3 regions of the Psychrobacillus sp. 05T411 genome follow, and region 3 is predicted to be linked to each of the others. Evidence: riboswitches for the same ligand, from Rfam matches in the RefSeq annotation. Region 3 holds a riboswitch; each other region holds the start of a gene.
What was found. A riboswitch is a leader RNA that binds a small molecule or an ion and turns the genes downstream of it on or off. The one in region 3 is predicted to bind thiamine pyrophosphate.

Region 1: it holds a riboswitch for thiamine pyrophosphate, as region 3 does, so the genes downstream of both, tenA (thiaminase II) here and thiT (energy-coupled thiamine transporter ThiT) in region 3, are expected to answer to the same signal.
Region 2: it holds a riboswitch for thiamine pyrophosphate, as region 3 does, so the genes downstream of both, AC1DFT_RS09320 (YkoF family thiamine/hydroxymethylpyrimidine-binding protein) here and thiT (energy-coupled thiamine transporter ThiT) in region 3, are expected to answer to the same signal.

Annotation. Positions count from the first base shown of each region.
Region 1 covers NZ_JBFTLO010000006.1:80,583-84,895, reverse strand. The annotation lists gene AC1DFT_RS06535 (DUF4179 domain-containing protein) at 1-1,868, shown strand, start outside; TPP riboswitch at 2,012-2,116, shown strand; gene tenA (thiaminase II) at 2,376-3,059, shown strand; gene thiW (energy coupling factor transporter S component ThiW) at 3,171-3,692, shown strand; gene thiD (bifunctional hydroxymethylpyrimidine kinase/phosphomethylpyrimidine kinase) at 3,661-4,313, shown strand, end outside.
Region 2 covers NZ_JBFTLO010000009.1:12,155-16,467, forward strand. The annotation lists gene AC1DFT_RS09315 (2-hydroxyacid dehydrogenase) at 52-1,011, opposite strand; TPP riboswitch at 1,136-1,241, shown strand; gene AC1DFT_RS09320 (YkoF family thiamine/hydroxymethylpyrimidine-binding protein) at 1,322-1,903, shown strand; gene AC1DFT_RS09325 (ECF transporter S component) at 1,908-2,486, shown strand; gene AC1DFT_RS09330 (ABC transporter ATP-binding protein) at 2,479-3,849, shown strand; gene AC1DFT_RS09335 (energy-coupling factor transporter transmembrane component T family protein) at 3,830-4,313, shown strand, end outside.
Region 3 covers NZ_JBFTLO010000016.1:49,728-54,040, reverse strand. The annotation lists gene AC1DFT_RS13705 (M3 family oligoendopeptidase) at 1-267, opposite strand, end outside; gene AC1DFT_RS13700 (tryptophan-rich sensory protein) at 424-1,149, shown strand; gene map (type I methionyl aminopeptidase) at 1,177-1,926, opposite strand; gene thiT (energy-coupled thiamine transporter ThiT) at 1,974-2,555, opposite strand; TPP riboswitch at 2,621-2,712, opposite strand; gene AC1DFT_RS13685 (M20 family metallopeptidase) at 2,818-3,885, shown strand; gene AC1DFT_RS13680 (magnetosome magnetite crystal formation protein family) at 3,936-4,262, shown strand.

The DNA.
Region 1 (4,313 bases), on a different contig from region 3:
ATAAAATACGATTTGAAACATGGGTAACATCCATATTCATACAGAACTGCCGGGAGCTTTCTCGTGATAAAAGTTTGCAAGTTTCGGAGGAAAGTGAACCTCGTCAAGATGTCTTTAAAGTACTTGATCGATTACAAAAGGACGAGAAAGCAGCAATAATCCTTACATACGTACAACAATTTTCTCAAGAAGAAGCGGCATATCTTCTTGAAGTTTCAGAGACAAAGATGAAAGAGTTGTTGTTCTCCGGGATTCAGTCTTTTAAAAAAGAACTATGGTCCGATTCAACCTTTCATGGTTGTGCGGAGTATCAAAAAGATTACCTCGATTACTTAGAACAAACGATGGAACGGTCGAAAAAAATTGATTTAGAAGTACATATATACTGGTGCCAACAATGTAAGGAGGAGTTGGCTACTTTTCAGGATGTCATATCAACTCTGTCAAATCTTACAGATAGAATAGAAGATTTGCATATACCAACTGGTTTTATGGAGAATGTTAAACAAAGGCTAAAAGAAAACGAGAAGCACAGGCAACAGAAGAACAAGAAACGTAAAAGAATAGGACTTGTTTTTGCAAGTGTATTCGTATTATTGATTGGTATAGGTTACTTTACAGGGACATTTACCAGGGCCTACTATTCATGGACAGAAGAGGATCCGCAATTGATTTCCTTTTTACAACAAGGCCTTGGTGAAAGGCTAAACCTAGAAGCTGAAAGCGATGGGGTAAAAGTTACGATTAAGAGCGTAATTGCTGATGATGTTCAGACACTAATTTTTTATGAAATTGAAGATACAGTAGAAGACAGCCAATATATGATGAATTATGGTGATGGGGTTTTAGTAAAAAATGAATATGAAATCATGAACAATACAACCCATTATACAAAGTATTATCCTCCTGATCTAGAATCGGATATAAATAACGAAGAAAATAATGTGTATCGAGGAAAGATGAGTTTGCTGCCACTTAAAACGGAGAACGGGACAATTGAACTCCACATAACAAATCTTCATAAATTGATTCGTGATTCTACTGAGCGGCAAAATCTTTTGGGTTACAGCAACATCGAAAATAAATCAGGAGAATGGACTTTCGAGATACCTGTAACAAAACAGCCTTCTGTCGAATATGCATTGAATGAAGTTAAAGAAATAGAAGGGATTCCCGTTCGATTTGATAAACTAACTATTGCCCTAACGGCGACGATAATCCAATTCGGTATTAATCATGAACAGCCAGAGAAGCGTATAGATTTTCTAGATTTTAACAATTTGCAAGTAAATAATAAAAAAGTGAAAGCGGATATATATAGTACCTCTTATGTGGATGCACAGCAAGACATAAATTGGAATACATTTCAAACACAATTTGAACCACTTTTTGGAGAAAAACCAAAAGAGGTTAACGTGCAGCTTAAATCTGTCCAATTAACATTTGAAGACAAAAGAACCATTGAATTGGATGTTACCCCGGAACGTCCTCAAACTTTTGAATATGCAGGAAGTACAATCACCATAGACAAGCAGGAAGATGAACAGTCTACCGAGTTTGTTGTAAGCAATCATGAAGTGGAAAATCGAGCATATGAGTGGCTGCAATTCAATTTTGTAAAGGAGGATGGAGAGGTACCTAGTATAACGGACATGAATTCAGAAGTAGTGATTGTTGATAAAAACGGGATCGAATACGATATGTATCAAACTTCTTTTTCCTATGAAGAAATCGAACAGCCCCGTTATTTCAATACGCTTGAAAGCGCTCGGTTTCAAGGTGAAAATATGATTCCTAAGAAGTTGGAGATTTATGGATATCGTACTACAAAATATTTGGATGATGTTTTGAAGATTTCTTTGGAATAATAAGTGAAGAAAAAGACCAATATGGGTGCCAGACTCCCGGTCTGATAAATTTTTAATATACCCGAATGAAAATTCTGTTTAACGAAACATTCTTGTAATTAATTATAGTTATGTTACCATTTAGATGCATTAATAATTAAATAGATGACTGCTAGGGGAGCCTATTTTAGGCTGAGACACATCTTGGATGTAAACCCTTTGAACCTGATCTAGTTAATACTAGCGGAGGGAAGCAGCTGGACCCCTACTGTCGTATGTTTAGTTTAATTATGTAGAAAACAGCCGCTTTCCGTTTATGGAGAGCGGTTTTTTGTTTTCAAAAATATAACTTGGAAGGGGAAAAGAAATGAAGAAGGAAATAGAAAATCGGATTAATAAAGCAGTTGATGAGCGAAAAGAAGAATTAAATCAGTTACTCGCAGATTTAGTTAGTTTTCCGACAGTTAGTCCACCTGCTTGAAATACAAGTGAAAAATAAAACAACTATTATTTTGGGAGGTAAGCGGTATGAATGCTACCAAGAAATTCAGTGATCGATTATTTGAAAATGTAAAACCAATTTGGGCGAAAAATCATCAACATCCATTTGTACAGGAGTTAGGAAAAGGAACATTGGCAGAAGAAAAGTTTATCCATTATATGAAGCAGGATTATGTCTATCTACTAGATTATTCCAAGCTTTTTGCAGTAGGAGTTCAAAAATCGCTCAATTTAGAAATGATGACCAATTTTTCCAAAACGCTTCACGATACGCTTCATTTTGAAATGGATTTACATCGAGCATTTGCAGCAGAGTTTGGAATTTCTAAAGAGGAGTTGGAAGCTACTAAGCCAACCCCTACAAATTTGGCATACACACGCTATATGTTAAATATTGCTCAAAACGGTTCACTCGTAGAACTAGTTTCCTGTTTACTTCCGTGTGCTTGGGATTACTGGGAAATTGGGAAGTTACTACGCGCACAATATGGGGATAGCTTATCCACTAATAAATATGCAAAATGGATTGAAACATACGATTCCGAAGAATTTGCAGCAGGTGCCAAGTGGTTAATACAGCTAATGGATCAGCTAACAGAAGGTAAACCTGAATGGGAGCTGGCACGAATCGAAGAACACTTCCAAATGACGTCTAAGTTCGAATATCTGTTTTGGGAAATGAACGATCAACTAGAGGAATGGCCAATCTAACTTGATTCAGCAAAAAGACGCCTGAGTGACCAACATCTTGCTGGCCTCAAGCGCAATTCAAAATCTGGACGCAATTACGCCGAGGCATAATTGATTTTAGGAGTGAAATGTATGAATAAAACAAGAAAGCTAACATTGACATCACTTATTATTGCAATTACGACCATTTCTAGTCATCTCATTTTTATACCAGTTGGTTTTGCAAAGATTTTCCCAATTCAACATTTCGCAAATGTCCTGTTAGCTGTTTTATTAGGTCCTTGGTATGCAGTAGGTGGGGCATTAATCGTTTCTACTTTACGAAATCTGTTTGGGACAGGATCTATTTTTGCTTATCCAGGAAGTGTTATTGGAGCGCTTTTAGCTAGTATCTTTTATATGAAAACGAAGAAGGTTGGATTTGCATTTGTAGGAGAAGTGATTGGTACTGGTATTCTCGGTGCCATTGCAACTTATCCAATTGGAGTTCTCTTATTTGGAAAAGAGCTAACGGTATTTGGGTTTGTGCCAGCTTTTATGTTTAGTTCGTTTACGGGAGCATTGCTAGCATTTGGCTTGTTAAAAGTAATGATGAAAAACAAAGTGATCGGAGGACTATTAGATGAAAACAGTGCTTACAATAGCAGGATCTGACTCAGGTGGAGGAGCAGGTATCCAAGCAGATATTAAAGCAATCTCTGCAAACGGTGCATTCGGAATGTCCGTAATTACGGCGGTCACAGCACAAAATACAAAGGAGGTACGTTCTGTTCAACAAATTGATTTGAATATTATTGAAGATCAGCTAGAAGCAGTATTTGACGATATTCGAGTAGATGCCGTGAAAATTGGGATGCTTGGAAATGTTGAAACAGTTCATGTAGTAGCGGAAGCGTTAAAAAAATATAAACCAAAATATATCGTCGTTGATCCCGTCATGGTTTCAAAAGGCGGTCATTATCTTTTAGAGCAATCTGCAGTAGAGGCTTTAAAGAAAGAAATACTTCCTCTTTCTTCTATTATCACACCAAATATTCCAGAGGCGGAAGTGTTGATAGGAAGAACGTTGCAAATGGAAGAAGAGATGTATAAAGCTTGTGAGCAAATAATGAAGATGGGTGTCGAATCTGTATTGATAAAAGGAGGACATTTAATGGGACCTCCAAATGATCTTTTCTACAATGGAGAGGACTTCCATTGGTTAAAAGCTAAACGAGTTGATACGAAAAATACTCATGGCACAGGTTGCACATTATCATCTGCAATTGCAGCAAA
Region 2 (4,313 bases), on a different contig from region 3:
AAAAAATCCCAAGCTCTATTACGAACTTGGAACTTCATTTATTAATTAAGGTTAAACTACCCGATTTTCAGGTTCTTTTTCCTCCAACACGGCTTCAATAGCCTCCGCATTCATCTGCATCATAGCCATACGAGTATGAATACTTGCGCTTCCGATATGAGGTAGCACTGTTACGTTTGGTAAAGTGAGTAATGGATGATCCATTGGCACTGGTTCGACTTCAAATACATCCAGTCCTGCTGCCCATATTTTATTCGTCGTTAATGCTTCGTATAGTGCTGGTTCGTCAATAATTCCACCACGTGCTACGTTAATAATTGCAGCAGTTTCTTTCATCAATCCTAACTCACGTTCACCAATCAATCCTTTTGTTTCTGGTGTTAAAGGAGTTAGTAAAACGATAAAATCTGATTCTTGCAGAAGTGCATCCAGTTCTACATACGAAAAACCGAATTCTTCCTCCGCCTCGATTTTACGAGTGCGATTATGGTATAGGACTTTCATGTCGAATCCTTTTGCACGTCTTGCTACTGCTTCACCGATGCGCCCCATACCAACAATTCCGATCGTTGCACCAAAAGCGTCCATACCAGTAAGTCCCATAGGCGTCCATGATTTCCACTTACCAGCACGAAGATCACGCTCTGCTTCTGTTACGCGTCTAGCAGTTGCTAAAAGTAATGCAAATGTCAGATCCGCCGTCGTTTCGGTTAATACACCTGGCGTATTTGTAACTACTATACCACGCTCTCTTGCCGCTTCTACATCAATATTATTGTAGCCAACTGCTAAATTACTCACTACTTTTAAGTTAGGAAGACTTTCCATCAATTCCCGATCTACTCTATCTGAAAGCATTGTCCAAAGAGCATGTGCATCTTTTGCTTCGGTTTTCAATTCATCGTAGGTCATTTGAATTTCTTCGCTATGCCACATTTTCACATCGAATTTTTCTTTTAATGGATTCACTATTTCATCTGGTAATTTACGAGTAATAAATATTTGTTTCAAAGCTTTTACCTCCAAGTATCTTAATGATTTAAGCATGGACGAGTTAATGAAATTTTTCAACTACATTTACATTAAAATTTTCATAGGGTATACTGGGGGCACATTTAAAAAAACTACATACCGTTTTCTGCACTAGGGGTGCCCATTATGGCTGAGATGCGAGCATTTGCTCCGATCCCTTATAACTCGATCAGGATAATACCTGCGTGAGGAAGTGCGGTGACTTTCCGAATTTTTCATATTGGATAAGTGGCTGCATCTTCACGGATGTGGTCTTTTTTTATGAAAATTTATCGGGAGGTTTTTTATTATGCAATGTGGTTTAAGCCCTATCGTCGGATTTCGTTTTTCGCTACATCCGATGACCAATGATTTTATTTCGGTGATTAAAGGAGCACTTCAAGAAACGGATACGTCGAATGTTTGGATGCATACAGATGATGTGTCGACAGTTATTCGTGGGAAACAAGTGCATCTGTTTAACGTCGCAAAAGCACTTACACTGCATGCGGCTAAAACAGGCGTACACGTTGCCTTATCGGGGACTTTTTCTGCCGGCTGTCCAGGAGATACTGCAGGGGATGCGTATTTAGATAAAACGGATGAAGTAGCAAACACGGATAAGACAAAGCAGTACGTATCTTCTCAATTTGCTCTATATCCGATGAATAATCCGAATTATATGGATGTCATTTACCGAGAAGTGGCTCGTGCTAAAGAGCGTGGGGTTTTCAATGAATCCATGCATTATGCAAGCGGTATTCACGGGGATATTCATGATGTATTTGCATTTTACGAAGAGACTTTTACACATGCTCGTTCGGAAGAATATAAACATTTAGTCATGACCGTTTCGATGAGTATTAATAGTCCTTCGCATGGAGGTCAATGATATGTTGAAATCTTGGAAACTAAAAGAAATTGTATTGATGTCTTTATTTGCAGTCGTGTTTGGGATTGTGTATTTATTGTTCTTACATGTCGGCAATATTTGGGCTGGATTTATCGGTCCAATTGCCTATGAATGGATTTTCGGTATTTGGTTTATCGTGTCCATTATTTGTATGTACATTATTCGTAAGCCCGGTGCTGCAGTCGTTTCAGAAACGATTGCTGCTGCCATTGAGGTTTTACTTGGGAATGCAGTTGGACCGCGCTTAATACTTTCAGGAGTTATTCAAGGTTTAGGGGCGGAAGCAGTGTTTGCAGCGACTCGTTATAAACGATTTGATTTGTGGGTATTGATGTTAGCCGGTGTTGGTTCTTCTGTATTTAGTTTTGTGTACGGATACTTTTTAGGTGGATTCGCTGTGTATAGCACCGGCTATGTAGCATTAATGCTAGGAATTCGCATAATGAGCGGTGCATTACTTGCTGGAGTAGGCGGTAAGGCGGTAGCAGATGGATTGCTAGCAACTGGTTCCCTCCGAGGATATGCGATAGCACGTTCGAAAAAAGGTGAGGCTCGTGCATGATGTAATTTGTTTTGACAAAGTGAGCTTTCGTTATCCTGATGAGGAAAAGTGGATACTTGAAGAATTTTCATTTTCCGTTCAGCGCGGTGAACGAGTTGTGATTACCGGTCCTAGCGGATGTGGGAAAACGACCTTGCTTTATTTGTGCAATCGTTTGTATCCGGATAATTGCGATGGTATTTTGTCTGGCTCAGTAAAGCTTTTTGGCAAAGACAGCTCTTCTTTTATTCCCGGGGAAATAAATCATCGAGTAGCGACCGTTTTCCAAGATCCTGATGCTCAATTTTGTATGCAAACCGTTGAAGAAGAACTTGCATTTACATTGGAAAACTTACATGTGAAGCGAGAGGAAATGGAAAAAAAGATTTCTGAAGTGTTGGCACTGACAGATTTAACTGAGTTTCGCCACTCGGTTATCCAAAAACTTTCCGGTGGTCAAAAACAGCGGATTGCTACTGCATGTGCACTCATTATGGAACCGGAAGTTTTACTGTTAGATGAACCGCTTTCCCATTTAGACCCATTTACGGCTAAAAAATATGTAGAGTGGTTAGATGAATTGCAACAAAAACGCACGATGACAATAGTGGCTATTGAGCATCGACTGGATTTATGGGGAGATTTTTTTGAAAGAACGATTTCATTGAATAAAACCGAAGTTACTTCTGCTTTAGTAAAAAGAAAAAGTAGTAAACAAGAAGATGCTTCGTTAGTTGTTAATAAAGTGCAAACAAAATCCTTTTTGCAAGAAACCACTTTTGCGTTAAATCGCGGAGAAATTGCTGTGCTTGCTGGTCCAAATGGGAGTGGGAAATCGACTTTGTTGAAAGCATTATGTCAGCTAATTCCATCTAGCGGGACTGTAGAGCCTAAGTCATTAGGGTATGTTCCTCAGTCTCCTGAGTTTTTGTTTCTTACTAAAAAGGTGCGAGAGGAAGTTGGATTTGGCGGTGGAAATAACGTCGATGAGCTGCTGACTCGATTGCAATTGGTATCTATTTCGGATGCACATCCTTTTGCGGTTAGTCACGGGCAGAAACGACGGGTGGCAATCGCTGCGATGCTTTCGGACGGACGAGAAGTAATTTTAATGGATGAGCCGACTTCTGGGCAAGACGCACAAGCTTTGTATGAATTATTTCAATTGATCGATGAACGTGCCTGTGAGGGAACGACATTTTTAATCATCACACATGATATGGAATTTGCTTATTGTTTGGCGGATTCAATTTTATTAATGAATGATGGATGTTTGACTGGGAAAATGGAAGCTGAGGTAGTATGGAGTGATGTGCAATTGTTGCTGAACCATCATCTGCTCCCTCCTAAAGAGGTGATGCTTCATGAAAAATGCTTTGCATAGGATGAATCCTTCTGTGAAATTTTTGGCGATTACTGTTTGTATGTTCACGATGGCTTTCTTCTTTGATCCCTGGACGCCACTAGTGTTTTGGATTGGTGTCCTTTTGCTGCAAGTCTTCTTTAGTAAAATTAATTGGAAGAAATGGTTGTTATTCATGCTGCCGTTCTTTGTAACGGCTTTCGGTTATTTTTGGACTACGCTTGTATTTGCGAAAGATCAGTCAGGACCTGTTGTATGGTCCATTTGGAATTTGCAAATTACGGAATTACAATTGGATCATGCACTTTCGTTGAGTTTTCGCGTTTTGGCATTCTCTAGTTTGTCTTTATTATTTGCAATGACTACGAATCCTGTGACCTTCATTTTAAGTTTAATGCAGCAATTAAGGCTATCTCCTAAAATTGCATATGGGGTGATGGTCGGTTATCAGTTCCTCCCTGTTTTGAAAGATGAATTTATACAAA
Region 3 (4,313 bases):
ATCCCTTGTATCTTGTGCTAACAAGCAGCCGATTACTGCCCCACCTTCAGATAAATTTACCGCAATATCCTTCAAATTTTCAATCGTATGTACTATTTTACCTACATCTTGAATGGAGGAAGGTGTACAAAAACTTTTAAGCTCCTCTTCAAATGCCACCAATTTATTCTTTACTTCATCTAAGTGCTTTCGAAGTTCTGTTGAACTACTTCCTCCCACAAAAAAGGAATCTAAATCCCATACAAGTGAATAAGTTTCTGTATTCATTCAAATCTTCCCCCTCTAATGACAATATATTTAGAAATTTAGTATACCATGTTTTCACCTTGCAATTATGCGGTTTTCGTCACATAATATTCATATTTGCAATTTGTCCTCTCATTATTTCAAAGGTATACTTACTATATAGAAGGAGGAGATCGAATGGTCAAAATAATCCTTTTGATTTTAAGCTTAATCTCTACAATCACTGTGCATATACTTGCAAACGCACTCCCTATAAATAATCAAACAACTGAAAGTATTTTAAATAGACTTCCTATATTTTTCTCACCTGCCCATCATGTATTTTTTATTTGGATAATTATTTATCTATTATTGGCAAGTTGGATTTGGAATAGTATAAAAGAGTATCGTGCTACACAACAACTCCCTTTGAAACGAGTTTTACTCTTTGTCGTTACTTCTATTTTTCATAGCGCATGGATTCTTTTTTGGCATTTTGAGCTGTTTAATTACTCTCTCATTACACTATTTGTTTTACTTGGAACCTTATTTTTACTTTATATGACTTATCCAGGAAAACAACAGAATTGGATGAGCAGATTGCCTATTTCCATTTATTTTGGTTGGGTTTTTATTATGATGTTTATCAATCTTGATTATCTTTTAACTTATTATGAATTCAGTGGTTTAGGAATTACAAAGTCTCTATGGACGGTTATTTTCTTGACTATTGCCACGGCTATTGCCCTTCACTTTCGGTATCATTACGAAGACCGTTCGATTGTAATCGTTTTTATTTGGGCATTTTTAGGATTAGCTGTTCGTCATCTGTTTAACGAGCTACTCATATCTACTGCCTCTATATTTTTAAGTAGTGTGCTTGTTGCAGGCATCCTATTCATCAAAAAAACGCCATCGAAATAATTATTTCGAGTGGCGTTTTTGAATTGCTTAATCTAATTTTGTTAGTAAAATCGGTCCTTCTTTTGTTACAACAATTGTATGTTCGATTTGAGCTACCAATGATTTGTCAGGTGTGACGAATGTCCATCCGTCCCCAGACTCTACAATATGTTCTGCTTTTTCGGAGATAAATGGCTCTACCGCAAGTACCATACCTTCTTTTAAAATCGTTGGGTCCCATGCATCGTAATAATTTAATACATGTTGTGGTGCTTCATGCAGTGATTTCCCAATACCATGACCTGTTAAGTTCATAATAACGTGTAAATCATTGTCTTTTGCTTCTCTTGCCACTGCTTTACCGATTTGGTTTAAGCGAGCACCTGTCTTCACTTTTAACATCGCACGGTTGAAGGCACTTTCTGCTACAGTACATAGTTTTTCTTTTTCTGGGTAGCCGTCTCCAACTACAAAAGAGATACCTGTATCCGCAAAGTACCCTTCATAAGAACCTGACACGTCAATATTGACCATGTCACCTTCTTTTATGACACGTGAACCTGGAATACCATGGGCAACTTCTTCATTTACACTAATACAAGTATATCCTGGGAAATCGTATTCCCCTTTTGGTCCTGAAATTGCCCCAGTTTCTGTGAACATTTTGCCTGCAATTTCATCTAGCTCTTTTGTTGTGATACCTGGTTTGGTTGCAGCCTGCATCGCATCGCGTACTTCTGCCACAATTCGGCCGATTTTTTTTAACGCTTCTAACTCTTCATTTGTTTGTACAATCATCTATATAAGATCCCTTCTTCATTAACTGTACGATAATCATATCATATTTATAGTCTATTCGGCAGTAAAAGACGTGGTGCTTTTACGAACAGAATTGTGCAAATAAATACCGCAACTAAAAATACTGGAATCATATAAGTAGAATTATAAATGATTGAATATAAAATAGGGTTTTGATCTCCGGCAAATTCGCTAAAAAATAGAAAACCAGACGTTACATGTGCTAAATAACGGAGAAATGCTGCAACAAATGTACCAGCAATAACAGCTATAATCATTTTCTTCGTATCTTTGTTTTCTAATGCTTTCATAAATGAAGGTCTAAAGAAACCGGCAAATCCTGCCACCATAAATGCGATAAAATAATCGATTGCTACTTGTAAAACGACAATTTCAAAAGAAAGCGGTGCCGGGTAAAAACGGCCAGTTACTACTTGCAATAAACCAATTAAAAATCCAGTAATTAGCCCCGCCACAACTCCACGCCTGAAAGCAATTAAAATGATCGGTACAAGTACGAAGGTAACTGATCCACCTTGCGGCATACCAAACCCAATTAAGTCTAATACGTATCCTAAAGCTGCAAAAATAGCAATTTCCACTAATAATAATACACGTTGATTTCTCATTGTAATCCCCTTTTTTTGCCCACAAAAAAAACGACACCCGGGATAGACCCAGACATCGCGCGATTGTCAGTTTCCATCCACATCCCTACGCAAGTTTGAACTTACAGGTTCGAAGGGTACGATCTCAGCCGCATAAGCGACGCCCCTTGTGGTTATGAATTATTTAGTTCGAATTCATTGTAGCCCAATAAAATTAGGAATGCAACCCCTCTTATTTCATTGGTATACTTATAGAAATAATAGATAACGGAGGGTTATTCGAATGATAGAGTTATTAAAAGATTTAATCCGCATAAAAAGTGATGATTTAGAAGGTGCAAACAAAGCCCTGCTATTTTGTAAATCTTGGTTAGAACAACGTGACATTACTCCGACAGTGTATGAACATGATGCTAAACTTATGCTAGTTGCAGAAATGGGTAGTGGGGACGAATGTATTATTTGGAATGGGCATGTGGATGTGGTACCAGGTAATCCTGAACAATTCATACCCTTTATGGAAGGTGACCAGTTATTTGGAAGAGGTTCTGCCGATATGAAAGCGGGGGTTGCTGCTATGATGCAAGCATTTTATGAGCTTTCATTAGTTCCCCAAAAACTCACGAAAACAATACAATTACATATTGTGACAGATGAAGAAACGTTCGGAGATACATCTAAATTCCTAGTCGATCAAGGATTTCACGGAGATTTCGTCATTTGCGGTGAGCCAACCCATTTACATATAGGACTGCAAGCAAAAGGAATTATTCAATTAGATGTCATACTAAAAGGGAAATCCAGCCATGGAAGTCGTCCATGGGAAGGAATCAATGCAATAGAGCACGCTTTCTTATTCGATCAGGAAATACGTAAACTCTCTTTTTTAACGGCAAGTAATGCATTTTATGATTATCCTTCTTTAAACTTGGCAAAAATACATGCAGGTGAAAGATTCAATGTTGTACCAGACGAATGTATTATGTCTTACGATATTCGCTTTGTTCCGGGACAACATGCAGGAAGTATTATAAAGGAAATAAAGGATACAGCTAGCAGTCTCTTTCCAACTAGCGAAGTAATCATCCATTCCACTGCTCCGGCAGTAACGACAGAAGAAAATAATGAATATGTAAAAAGACTGCAACAAATAACGACTGGTATAAGGAAGCTGCCAACTAATTTATTTGGCCAACATGGATCTGCCGACACTCGTTTCTATGCGGAAAAAGGGGCTGGTGCCATTGAGTTTGGACCGAGCGGTGCTGATTGGCATGGAGAAAAAGAATATGTTACTATCTCGTCTGTAAAGCAATTTAAAGAAATTTTAGTATCATTTGCTTTGGAATGAACCGTAGTTTCTAAAATGGAAAGGAGATACAATACGTGCATAATAGTAAAATGTTAAGTGCTCTATCCTATTTTAGCGTATTATTTGCACCTTTTATTGTTCCGATTATTGTCTTTTTTGTTTCGCAAGACAAAGAAGTGAAGCATCATGCAAAAAAGTCATTAATCTCGCATATTATACCAGTCATTTTAATGATTATTTTATTTATTATCATTTTTGCAACTGTAGTTCCAACCTCGTATTCGATGAGCATGACCTTCGAACAGCCTTCTTTTTGGGCGGCATCTGGTCCCTTAATATTTATTCTTTTATATGCAATTGTTTATATTATTGTTTTAATATGGAACATTATACAGGGTATTCGCGTGTTGAGATAATGTTTATGGTACACTCATAACGGGAATATAAACAGCATAGAGAACAGCATG